Regions from separate parts of the Nesterenkonia sp. AN1 genome, predicted to be linked through region 1. Evidence: riboswitches for the same ligand, from Rfam matches in the RefSeq annotation. Region 1 holds a riboswitch; each other region holds the start of a gene.
The links. A riboswitch is a leader RNA that binds a small molecule or an ion and turns the genes downstream of it on or off. The one in region 1 is predicted to bind S-adenosylmethionine.

Region 1 (4,115 bases):
TCGACCGATCTCACGGCGGATCCAGTGCCAGGCCTCGGGGTTGACGGCCTCGCCCACGGTGCCTGCGAGTCGGACCGAGGAGAGGTCGTACTGCGCCGGGACCCCCTCCGGGAACCAGCCCATCAGGGAGCGCACCAGGGTGGGGGCGGTGTAGTACGTGGTGACGTGATGGCGTTCGATGATCTCGAAGTGGCGGCCCTCGTGCGGGGTGTTGGGGGTGCCCTCGAAGATCACCTGGGTCGCACCAGCGGCCAGCGGCCCGTAGATCTCATAGGTGTGCGCGGTGACCCAGGCCAGGTCGGCGGTGCACCAGTGGACGTCCTTCTCGCGCCGGGCCGGATCGGGGTGGGCGAAGAGCCGCAGGTAGCTGTAGAGCGCACCGGTGAGGTAGCCGCCGGTGGTATGCACCAGACCCTTGGGCCTTCCGGTGGTCCCGGAGGTGTACATGATGAACAGCTCGTTCTCGGCGTCGAAGAACTCCGGGATGTGCTCGGCAGAGGCGGTCTCCACCACGTCATGCCACCAGAGGTCCCGTCCCGGGGTCCATTCCACGACCGAACCGGTGCGCCGGATCACCAGGACGTGCTCGAGGTTGCCGCCGTGCTCGGCCGTGGCCCCGGCGACGGCGGCATCGGCATTGGCCTTCACCGGCACCGCCTTGCCGCGGCGGTATTGACCATCGGTGGTGACCAGCAGCTTCGCACCGGTGTCCTCGACCCGGAACTTCAGCGCCTCCGCGGAGAAGCCGCCGAAGACCAGCGAGTGCACCGCGCCGATCCGGGCGCAGGCCAGGGTGACCACGATGGTCTCGACCAGCACCGGCAGATAGATCACCACGCGATCCCCACGGGTGACCCCCATGGCGCTCAGCGCATTCGCCGCCTGGTTGACCCGCCGGCCCAGCTCGGCGTAGCTGACGTCCGCGCGGTCTCCCGGCTCGCCCTCGAAGTGCAGCGCGATCTTCTCCCCGCGTCCGGCGGCGACATGGCGGTCCACGCAGTTCACCGCGGCGTTGAGCGTTCCGCCCTCGTACCAGCCGATCTTCGGGCCGCGTCGGGTCACCGAGCTCGGCGGGGTCCAGGAATGGGTGGTCTCCCAGGGGGTGGACCAGTCCAGCAGGTTCGCCGCGTCGGACCAGAAGGCCAGACGTTGGTCCTCATCCTGCGGATCCGCCCAGGTGTGCACGGCGGCGGGATGCGCCGGATCTTCCGGGACGCTCGCGTCTGCGGGCACGGTGGAGCGAGGGTGGGTGGTCAAGAAGGGTCCTTCGGGTCAGCTCAACGGGGCCAGGGTCTTGAACTCGTGCTGGTGGAAGACCAGCCCGGCGGCACCCTCGGTGAAGCCCAGGTCCAGGATCTCGAGCACGATGATGTCGTGGTCCCCGGCGCGGACCTGGTCATAGATCCGGGTGCGCAGCCACATCGGCACGCCCTCGAGCAGCAGCGCCGAGCCCTGGAGCTGGTAGTCCACCCCGGTGAAGCGGTTGGCGCGGTCCTTCGAGGCGATCTGCCGGCACAGCCCGTTCTGATCGCGGCCGAGCACCGAGATTCCCAGTTCCCCGCCGCTGCGCTCGAGCTTCGGCCAGGTGGAGGAATTGTGCTGCACCGCCAGGGTGACCAGGGGCGGTTCCAGCGAGACGCCCACTGTGAAGGTGGACGCGATGATCGCCTCGGGGGTCCCGTCGATCTCCGCGCCGACCGCGACGATCCCCTGCGGGAACTGCGCCAGGGCATGGCGCAGCGCAAAGGAGTCCACGCGAGATGCTGCGGTGGGGTTCTCGAGGGTGCGTGCAGGGACAGACATGCGAATCAACTCCATCGGTCCTGGCGTTAGCACCCGGCGTATCCGGGTTGCTGCGGCGTCTCTGAGCCAGATCTCTCAGCCGCTCGGGATGGTTACAGGTCCACGCTACGCGTGGTCCCGCCGACCAGCAAGAATCGCTCGCACTGTGAGACGCCACATGACATTCCGCCGCCAGACGCAGCCCGGCAGTGTGCAGCAGCGGCAGAGTTCAGACGTGCGGCGTCATGTGAACTTGACGAATCAGTCCTTGCGCACTCTATATTTAGCGTCATCACCATCCAGAGCGACCGAGGGATCTGGCCCGCAGACGTCGCAGCAACCCGGGAATGCCGGGTGCTACCGCCAGAATCGATGGAGGAAAGAATGAACATTCAACTGCCTGTGCCCCAGATTCTTCGCGACGCCATCGAGCGCGTGGGGCTCTCCGCGCTCGACCGAGAGCGCAGCCGGGAACTCGCCCGCAGTGAGGTCAGGGAGCTCGTCTCCTGCGGCATCGGACGGCTTCGGGTGCCCGAGTCGGCCGGGGGCCACGGACTGGACTGGGTTCAGACCACCGAGGTCCTTGTGGAGCTCGCAGCCCAGGACAGCAACATCCCGCAGGTGCTGCGCGGCCACTTCGCGGTCCAGGAGGATCTGCTGTGGCGCTCAGGTGCCGCACCAGGTTCTGCGCCCGAGGCCGGGCCCGTCGTGCAGCGCTGGCTCGCGCGGCTGGTGGCGGGAGAGCTGGTCGGCAACGCCTGGACCGAGCCGGGGAAGGGTGGCTTCCACCAGTCCGGCACCGTGGTCAGCGAGACCGCCCACGGGCACGTGGTCAACGGGGTGAAGTACTACACCACGGGTGCGATCTTCGCGGACTGGCTCGACGTCACCGCCCGGGATGCCGCCGGCAATGAGCTTGCGGTACTCGTGCGCCGGGACCAGCCAGGCGTGGAGATCGACGACGACTGGGACGGCTTCGGTCAGCGCACCACCGGATCAGGCACCGCCCGGCTGACCGACGCGTGGTGGAGGAGGCCGAGCTGCGCGGGCTGAGTGACCGCTTCCCGTATCAGACCGCGCTGTACCAGCACTTTCTGCTGATCGTGCTTGCCGGTGTCGCCGAGGCCGCGGCCCGTGACGCGGCCGCGCTGCTGCATGAGCGCTCGCGGACCTTCTCCCACGCCAACACTCGCACCCCGCGCACCGACCCGCAGCTGCTGCAGGCCGTCGGTGAGGTGGATGCGGTGGCGGCGCTGGCGCGTGCGCAGGTCCTCGCCACCGCGGCGAGCCTGGATGCGGCCTTCGCCGAGCGAGGCAGTGCCAGCGATGCCCAGATCGAGGCTGCCAATGCGGTGGAGCTGGCCACCGGACGCGCCCAGGTGGCGCTGCACCGCCCCGTGCTGGAGGCGGTCACCCGGATCTTCGATGTCCTCGGCGCCTCCGGGGTGAGCCAGTCCCGAAGCCTGGACCGGCACTGGCGCAACGCCCGCACCGTCACCAGCCACAACCCCTGGGTCTATAAGGCTCGGATCGCCGGAGACCACCGGGTCAACGGCACCGAGCCGGTGCGGCTGTGGAGCGTCGGCGAACCCGATGCCGCGGGGGAGTCCGCCGCCGCCGATGTGCAGAACCTGATCCAGACCACCGACCCGACGTCCTAGGAGACCAACGAATGACCTTCCCGACCACAGAGTCAGGCACGCGCGAGATCCTCTTCAACGCCTTCGACATGAACTGCGTGGTGCATCAGTCCCCGGGACTGTGGCGCCACCCTGAAGACCGCGCCCGGGACTACAACACCATCGGGTACTGGACCGAGGTGGCGCAGATCCTGGAGCGCGGGCTCTTCGACGGCCTCTTCATCGCCGACGTGCTCGGCCCCTACGACGTCTTCGGCTCGAACCCGGAGGCAGCCCTGCGCTCTGGCGCGCAGATCCCGCTGCAGGATCCGTTCCTGCTGGTCTCAGCGATGGCAGCGGTGACGAAGAACCTGGGCTTCGGCATCACCGCCGGCACCGCCTATGAGCACCCCTACCCGTTCTCCCGGCGACTGGGCACCCTGGATCACCTCACCGGCGGCCGCGTGGGCTGGAACGTGGTCACCGGCTATCTGCCCTCTGCCGCGCAGAACATGGGCCAGGACGATCAGATGGAGCACGATCGCCGCTATGACCACGCCGAGGAGTACCTCGACGTCGTCTACAAGCTGCTCGAAGGCTCCTGGGAGGATGACGCCGTCCTCGCCGACAAGGCCTCCGGGGTCTTCACCGACCCGGCGAAGGTCCACCGGATCGAGCACCACGGGGAGTTCTTCAAGACCCCCGGCATCGGCG
Region 2 (4,115 bases), on a different contig from region 1:
GGCGGTCCGCGACTGCGAGACCGCCGCCGCGATGCTCGGGAGCCATCTCGGAGTCGAGGTCCACGAGTCCTATCTCTCCTTCGCGCAGCCCAGCGTCACCGCGGCGGTGGCGCGTGCCCGCGCCGAGCACCCTGGGCGGCGCGTGGTGGTGGCGAGCTATCTGCTGGCCCCGGGCTACTTCCAGACGCTGCTCGAATCGGCCGGCGCCGACCTGACCGCCGAGCCGCTGCTGGCTTCCGGTCGCCCCACGGCTCCGGCGCAGCTCGTCGACCTCGTGCTGGAGCGGTATTCCAAAGCCGTGCCCGTGCCGGCCTCCGCACCCCAGCCGCAGGAGGCGTCATGACCGGCGTGCCCACCTTGCCCGAGGTCAGCATCACCGTGGAGGAGCTCCGCGCCCTCCAGCGCACCGGTGCGCCGCTGACGCTGCTCGATGTCCGATGGCGGCAAGACCGCCCGGAGGGCCTTCCCGAATACCTGGCTGGGCACATCCCGGGTGCGGTGTTCGTCGACCTGGAATACGAGCTCAGCACCCCGGACCGGCCCGCAGGGGATGGCGCGCATCCGCTGCCCGACCCTGCCGCGTTCCAGGAGTCGGTGCGCCGCTGGGGCATTGGTCCGGAGGACACCGTGGTGGTCTATGACGACCTGAAGAACTTCTCCTCGGCGCGCGCCTGGTGGCTGCTGCGCCATGCGGGCCTTGCCGATGTGCGGGTGCTCGACGGCTCGCTGCGCGCCTGGGTCCAGGCCGGGCATGCCCTCGCTGAGGGCTTCGAGCTGCCTGAGGCCACGGAGGCGGAGATCAGGTTCGGGGCGATGAAGACCGCGGACCTGGGTGAGATCGCGGCCCTCGGATCCGAGGCGCAGCTGATCGACGCCCGATCCGCCCAGCGCTACGCCGGTGACGGGCGCATCCCGGGGGCGCTGAACGCGCCGGTCGCCGGGAACGTCGACGACCATGGACGGCTGCTCCCGGCTGCCCAGCTGCAGCAGTGCTACCTGGAGCTCGGGGTGAAGCCCGGGGTCCCCGTCTACTGCTACTGCGCCTCCGGAGTCCACTCCGCGTACGCGGTGCTCGCGCTCAGCGCTGCGGGCTTCGACCCGGTGCTCTTCCCCGGAGGATTCGGCCAGTGGGTCCACGGGGGAGACCGCACAGTTCACCCCACTCTTCGTCCATGAACTTTAATGACACATATATTTGATAAGTTCAGGTTTGTATTTTAGTGTGGAGTATCGCACCGCACGAGGGCGACCAACCATCCAGAGCGGCTGAGAGACCTGGCTCGACGACGCCGCAGCAACCCGGAACCGCATGCACATGCCGGGTGCTCACGCCGGGAACGATGGAGGCATTTTGTCGACCGATACAGCTACCACGACCGCCGCCAGCAGGCGGCCCGACCGTTCATCCCCACGGCCTAACGGCCAGTGGAAGATCGACGGCAAGGACCCGCTGAACCACAACGAGGAGCTCAAGCAGGCCGACGACGGCCTGAACGTCCGCGAGCGGATCGAACAGGTCTACTCCAAGGAGGGCTTCGACTCGATCCACTCCGATGACCTGCGCGGCCGCTTCCGCTGGTGGGGCCTCTACACCCAGCGACGCCCCGGAGTCCCCGCCGGTGCGCACAACTCGCTGCCCCCGGAGGAGGTCGACGACAAGTACTTCATGCTCCGGGTCCGGATCGACGGCGGCGCACTGACCACCGAGCAGCTGCGCGTGGTCGGTCAGATCGCCGTGGACTTCGCCCGCAACACTGCGGACCTGACCGACCGGCAGAACATCCAGCTGCACTGGGTGCAGGTCGAGGACGTCCCGGAGATCTGGCGCCGCCTCGAGTCCGTGGACCTGGGCACCACGGAGGCCTGCGGAGACGTTCCGCGGGTGATTCTGGGCTCTCCCGTGGCTGGGATCTGCGCAGAAGAGATCATCGACCCCTCTCCGGTGATCGCCGAGATCGCCCGCCGCTACATCGGGGACTCCACGCTCTCGAACCTCCCACGCAAGTACAAGACCGCGATCACCGGACACCCCAGCCAGGACGTGGTCCACGAGATCAACGACTTCGGCCTGGTCGGCGTCGTCCACCCCGAACACGGCCCGGGCTACGACGTCTGGGTCGGCGGGGGACTCTCCACCAACCCCCGGCTCGCCGAACGCCTCGGGGTCTTCACCACCGAGGACGAGGCGCCGGATGTGTGGCACGCGGTGACCCAGGTCTTCCGCGACTACGGCTACCGACGGCTGCGGCAGAAGGCCAGACTGAAGTTCCTGCTCAATGACTGGGGCCCGGAGAAGTTCCGGCAGGTCGTCGAGGACGAATACCTGGGCCACCGGCTCCGGGACGGGCTGCCTGCTCCCGCGCCGAGCCGCCCAGGGGACCACGTAGGCGTCCACCGGCAGAAGGACGGGCGCTACTACATCGGCGCCGCTCCCGTCGTCGGCCGGGTCAACGGGGAGCTGCTGGTGAAGCTGGCCGAGCTGCTGGAGGCCAACGGGTCTCACCGGCTGCGCACCACCCCGCACCAGAAGCTCGTGGTGCTCGACGTGCCCGAGCAGAACCTGGCCACGGTCAAGGCCGGGCTGAGCGACCTGGGTCTCGACCCCGATCCCACCGTCTTCCGCCGATCCACGATGGCCTGCACTGGCATCGAGTTCTGCAAGCTGGCGATCGTGGAGACCAAGACCACCGCCCAGAAGACGATCTCCGCACTGGAGATCCGGCTCGCGGACGTGGCCGATCAGCTTCCCGAGCGGCTCACCCTGCACATCAACGGCTGCCCGAACTCCTGCGCCCGCATTCAGACCGCCGACATCGGGCTTAAGGGACAGCTGCTGCCCGACCCCGACGGCGAGAAGACGCCCGGCTTCCAGGTCCACCTGGGCGGAGGGCTGGCCTCCTCCGATCGGGAGGATCCAGGGCTCGGTCGGACGGTCCGCGGCCTGAAGGTCACCGTGGAGGGGCTGGTCGACTACACCGAGGCGCTGATCCGTCGCTACCTGCGCACCCGGGACAGCTCCAGCGAGTCCTTCGCAGCCTGGGCCCACCGGGTGGAGGAGGGTCAGCTGCAGCTGGAGGAACCAGAGCCGCAGCTGCAGGAACCCGCGAAGGGGGCGGTCTCATGACGGACCCGACCCCGAGCACCAGCCGCTCCACCAGCAGCGTCAGCTCGACCAGAACCGCCAGTTCCAGCACCGACCTCACCACCAGCGCCGACGCGTCCCGAGAACTCGCCGCATCCGGGGCTGAGGCGCTGGGCGTGGAGTCCCGCGCTGAGGACGTCATCGCCTGGGTGGCCGAGAACTTCTCCGCCCGTGAGGTCGCGGTGGCCTGCTCCATGCAGGACTCGGTCCTGCCGGCCCTGGTCGCCGACCAGCTTCCCAGTGTGGACGTGCTGTTCCTGGAGACCGGATATCACTTCGTGGAGACCATCGCTGCACGCAATGAGGTGGCTCGCGCGCTCGACGTCACCGTCGTCGATGTCCTGCCCCGGCTCAGCGTGGCCGAGCAGGACCGCGTCCACGGCAAGGACCTCTTCAAGACCGATCCGGCCGCCTGCTGCCGGATGCGCAAGATGGACCCGCTGGGCGAGGTGCTCACCGGCTACCGGCTCTGGTTCACCGGCGTCCGCCGCGACGAGGCACCCACCAGGGTCGACACGCCCCTGGTCACCTGGGACGAACTGCATGGCCTGATCAAGGTCAACCCGCTGGCCACCTGGACCTTCGATGACCTGGTGGAGCATTCGCAGCGCAACGGCCTGCCGGTGAACCCGCTGCTCGACAACGGCTACCCCTCCATCGGGTGCAAGCCCTGCACCCTCCCGGTGGCGCCGGGGGAGGATCCTCGCTCGGGCCGCTGGGCCGGATCCGGGAAGGTCGAATGCGGCATCCACACCACCGAGGCGACGGCCTAGCCGCACCCGCCGCGGGGCGCCCCCAGCCCTGCAGACGCTCCACCGACTCCCCGGCGGTGGCGGCGTCGTCTGACCGACCATCCTCTGCCCCGCCTGACCATACCGAAAGGCCCCCTCATGACCAGTGCTCTCTCCGCTGAGGCACCGACCGCTCCGCCGGCACCTGCGGGCACCGCGGTGCTGGCACGACTTGAAGCCGA
Region 3 (4,115 bases), on a different contig from region 1:
GGTCGGTGCTCAAGGCATGCGACGCAAAGGCGCCGCGCAGGATCATCGGGACGTCAGGGTCAGAAGCGGTCATGGAAGCTGAGTCTAGGTCAGGGTTGACCTCGGGATATGGCCTGGAACACACTGAGGCCCAACGAACGCCCCGGATCGGGGAGAGGCGGGTCTGATGTGCACACGAGTGGTCTACCTGGGCGAACAGGACCGTGTGCTGACCGCCCGGTCCATGGACTGGAACGCCGACCTGGGGACGAATCTGTGGGTCTTCCCGCGCGGTCTCCCGCGGAAGGGAGGAGCCGGGCCGCGCTCGCTGACCTGGACATCTCGCTACGGCAGCGTGATCGCCACCGGCTATGACGTCTCGACCACCGATGGGATCAATGAGTGCGGCCTCGTCGCCAATGCGCTTTGGCTGGTGGAATCGCGCTACCCCAGGCTCGATGACGTCCGGCCGAAGCTCTCCCTCGGCGCGTGGGCCCAGTATGTGCTGGATAGCTGCGCCACCGTGGCGGAGGCGGTGGAAGTATTGGCCCGGGAAGACTTTGCCGTGGTCACCGCCGGGGTGCCAGGGCAGCCGCGCGAGGCGACCATGCACCTGTCGATCTCCGATGCTTCTGGGGACAGCGCGATCTGTGAGTACCTGGACGGGACGCTGCAGATCCACCACGACCGGGCGCACCAGGTGATGACCAATTCGCCGCCCTTCGCGGAACAGCTGGCGGTCGACGCCTACTGGCGCGGGATCGGCGGGACCGTGATGCTGCCGGGCACCAACCGCGCCGCAGACCGCTATGTCCGGGCCAGCTTCTACGTCAACGCGGTGCCCCAGGTCGAGGACCGCACCATCGCGACCGCGGCGGTGTTCGGAGTCATCCGCAACGCCTCGGTCCCCTATGGGATCTCCACCCCGGGGCAGCCGAACATCTCCTCGACCCAGTGGCGCACCGTGGCGGACCACAAGGACCGCCGGTACTACTTCGACTCCGCGCTGCGGCCCAGCGTCATCTGGGTCTCGCTGGACCGGCTCGCGCTCGGCGAAGGCTCCGGGGTCCGCCGTCTGGTGCTCAGCGAGGGGCCGCCCGAGGGTCACGTGGGAGAGGTCAGCGATCTGTTCGAACCGGCCGAGCCGTTCGCGTTCCTCGGTCCTGAGTGACCCGTGCCAGCGTGGGATCCTCCGTCGGTGCGGTTCCCTCGGTCTGACCTCGAGCCGAGGGCCGCGCGTGGGTCCGGACCAGCAGAATGGTCAGAACCGAGCCGATGAACGGTGCCAGGACCATCAGGAACGCGAAGGCGATCTTGGGCGCGAGGTCAAGGCTCTGGTTCCGGACCAGCTCCACCGCGGCCCAGAGGAGAGCCGTGGCGTAGGCGATCGGTATGCCCCACCACGCAATGTCGATCCAGGAGGAGTCGATCACTGGATTAAGCGCAATCACTGCGGGAGATGTCGCAGAAGGCATGAGATGGATATCCAATATTTTGGTTCTCTATTTCGAAAGAAACGCTACATTCTCTCGGGCCGGGAAGCCAGTGACCGTCGGCTTCACGGAGCTGGGGCAGACGGGGTGACCGTCCACTGTGGGGCCTCGGCATCACACGCATCGGGCGCGAGGTCTGCGTCGCACTCCTCCGGGACCGGGTAGCTGATCGACTGCGCAGTGCTTGCCCCGACGAAGACCTCGTCCCCATCGGCGTAGTCCTCCCCGTGGAAGGAGATCCCGGATCCGGTGGGGGATTCCGCAAGGATCTCGGTCGGGAAGAGCGCATGGGGGAGAGTCCAGAGATGGAGCGCCTCGACCCGGCAGCAGCGCCACGGATCCTCGCCCGTCGGGCGCCGAACATGACGAACTGCGAACCCGCCGGACCCACCGCACTTGCACCGGAGCATTCCGCGATGCAGACTTATCCCTAGGTCAAGAGTGCCAGCGCAAAACCCCGGTTTGCTGGCCGGCAACCCTCCAGTTCGCGGTGGGGTGCCCCGGGTGACGACCTGGTTGCGGCAGTCCCGGAGAAGATCCAAGGACTGACCGTGGCAAGCGCGGGCCACACACCAGTGCGGGCCCTTCACCCCAGTCCTCAGGACAGGGCCGTACAGGATTCGGCGCCGGCAACACGCTCACCGGCAGCGACGTTCAGATCCGGTCCAGATCCTGGGCCGCATTGAATGGAGAATCCCTTGAGCCACGAGAACACCTGGCAGTTCGAGACCCAGCAGATCCACGCCGGCGTCGCCCCCGACCCGGTCACCGGAGCACGGGCACTGCCGATCCAACAGACCACCTCCTTCGTCTTCCCGGACACCGCCGCGGCCGCGCGCCGCTTCGGCCTCGAGGAGATCGCCCCGATCTACTCCCGCATCGGGAATCCCACCGTCCAGGCGGTGGAGGACAAGATCGCCGCCCTCGAAGGCGGAGTCGGGGCGCTCGCCGTCGGCTCCGGACAGGCCGCCACCTCGCTGGCACTGCTGAACATCGCCCACGCCGGCAGCCACATCGTCGCATCGCCCACGCTCTACGGCGGCACACAGAACCTCTTCAAGCACACCCTGCCGAAGTTCGGCATCGAGGTCTCCTTCGTGGAGGACCCCGATGACCTCGAGTCCTGGCGCGCCGCCACCCGGGAGAACACGGTGGCCTTCTTCGGCGAAGCCGTGGCGAACCCGCGCGGCGACGTGCTCGACATCGAAGGCGTCGCCTCGGTGGCGCACGAGTTCGGCGCGCCGCTGATCATCGACTCCACCCTGACCACGCCCTACCTGATCCGGCCCTTCGACTTCGGCGCCGACGTCGTGGTGCACTCGGCCACCAAGTTCCTCGGTGGGCACGGCACCGCCATCGCCGGGGTGATCGTGGACTCCGGACGCTTCGACTACTTCGCCCACCCCGAGCACTTCCCCGGCTTCTCCACACCGGATGAGAGCTATCACGGGCTGGTCTTCGGCCGCGATCTCGGATCCGAGGGGATCTTCGGAGTCAATCTCTCCTTCATCCTCAAGGCCCGGGTCCAGCTGCTGCGCGACTTCGGACCGGCGCTGTCCCCGCACAACGCCTTCGAGATCAACCTCGGGCTCGAGACCCTCTCGCTGCGGATCGAGCGCCACGTGGAGAACGCCCAGAAGGTGGCCGAATACCTGGAGGCCCACGACGACGTCCGGCGGGTCTACTACTCCGGGCTGCCCTCCAGCCCCTGCTTCGAACGCGCCAAGAAGTACCTGCCGCGCGGGTCCGGGGCGGTGCTGGCCTTCGAGCTCGCCGGGGGAACAGCCGAGGACGACGCCGCCCAGGCGCGTGCCGGCCAGGCCTTCGTGGACGCGCTTGAGCTGCACTCGCTGGTGGCCAACGTCGGGGACGTCCGTTCCCTGGTGATCCACCCCGCCTCGACCACGCACAGCCAGCTCAGCGCCGCCGAGCAGCGCGCCGCCGGGGTCAAGCCCGGACTGGTCCGGCTCTCCGTGGGCCTGGAACACATCGACGACATCATCGCCGACCTGGCCCAGGGCTTCGAGAAGGCCGCCCAGGCCGCAGCATCTGCGGCATCGGAGCATGCTACAGACACCGCCTCCGAGGCCGGCGCGAACAATGTGACGAAGCAAGAAACCGCAGCGGCGGTCTGAGGCTAGGGTGATCAGGTGCTGAACGACTTTGGGAACCGACCTGCCGGAGCGCTGAAGACCGCTGAGGTCGGCGCGTACACCTTTGAGGCCGGCGGGCGGCTGCCTGACGTCACCCTTGCCTACGAGACCTGGGGCACGCTGAACGAGGACGGCAGCAATGCCATCCTGGTCGCACACGCCCTCACCGGTGACTCCCACGTCGCCGCGACCGCGGCGGACCCTTCCATCGGATGGTGGGAGGGGCTGCTCGGGCCCGGCCGCCCGATCGACACCGAGCGCTGGTTCGTCATCGCCCCGGCCATGGTCGGCGGCTGCTACGGCTCCACCGGACCCGCCTCCCTGGATCCCGAGGGGAAGCCTTATGGCTCCCGATTCCCCTTCGTGACCATTCGCGACTCCGTGCACCTCGAAGCCCGGCTGGCTCAGGCCCTGGGCATCGAAAGGTTCCACACGGTGATCGGCGGATCCATGGGAGGTGCCCGGGCGCTGGAATGGGCCGTGACCTACC

Region 2: it holds a riboswitch for S-adenosylmethionine, as region 1 does, so the genes downstream of both, BG28_RS12680 (nitrite/sulfite reductase) here and BG28_RS15790 (acyl-CoA dehydrogenase family protein) in region 1, are expected to answer to the same signal.
Region 3: it holds a riboswitch for S-adenosylmethionine, as region 1 does, so the genes downstream of both, BG28_RS03655 (O-acetylhomoserine aminocarboxypropyltransferase/cysteine synthase family protein) here and BG28_RS15790 (acyl-CoA dehydrogenase family protein) in region 1, are expected to answer to the same signal.

Annotation. Positions count from the first base shown of each region.
Region 1 covers NZ_JEMO01000006.1:182,566-186,680, reverse strand. The annotation lists gene acs (acetate--CoA ligase) at 1-1,257, opposite strand, end outside; gene BG28_RS04740 (flavin reductase family protein) at 1,273-1,803, opposite strand; SAM riboswitch class I at 1,812-1,898, opposite strand; SAM riboswitch class I at 2,075-2,161, shown strand; gene BG28_RS15790 (acyl-CoA dehydrogenase family protein) at 2,167-2,835, shown strand; gene BG28_RS15785 (hypothetical protein) at 2,805-3,443, shown strand; gene BG28_RS04730 (LLM class flavin-dependent oxidoreductase) at 3,455-4,115, shown strand, end outside.
Region 2 covers NZ_JEMO01000024.1:36,762-40,876, reverse strand. The annotation lists gene BG28_RS12690 (sirohydrochlorin chelatase) at 1-343, shown strand, start outside; gene BG28_RS12685 (sulfurtransferase) at 340-1,176, shown strand; SAM riboswitch class I at 1,251-1,347, shown strand; gene BG28_RS12680 (nitrite/sulfite reductase) at 1,352-3,124, shown strand; gene BG28_RS12675 (phosphoadenylyl-sulfate reductase) at 3,121-3,915, shown strand; gene cysD (sulfate adenylyltransferase subunit CysD) at 4,033-4,115, shown strand, end outside.
Region 3 covers NZ_JEMO01000005.1:76,937-81,051, reverse strand. The annotation lists gene BG28_RS03675 (FAD-binding oxidoreductase) at 1-73, opposite strand, end outside; gene BG28_RS03670 (linear amide C-N hydrolase) at 167-1,150, shown strand; gene BG28_RS15600 (hypothetical protein) at 1,098-1,454, opposite strand; SAM riboswitch class IV at 1,906-2,039, shown strand; gene BG28_RS03655 (O-acetylhomoserine aminocarboxypropyltransferase/cysteine synthase family protein) at 2,171-3,607, shown strand; gene BG28_RS03650 (homoserine O-acetyltransferase) at 3,623-4,115, shown strand, end outside.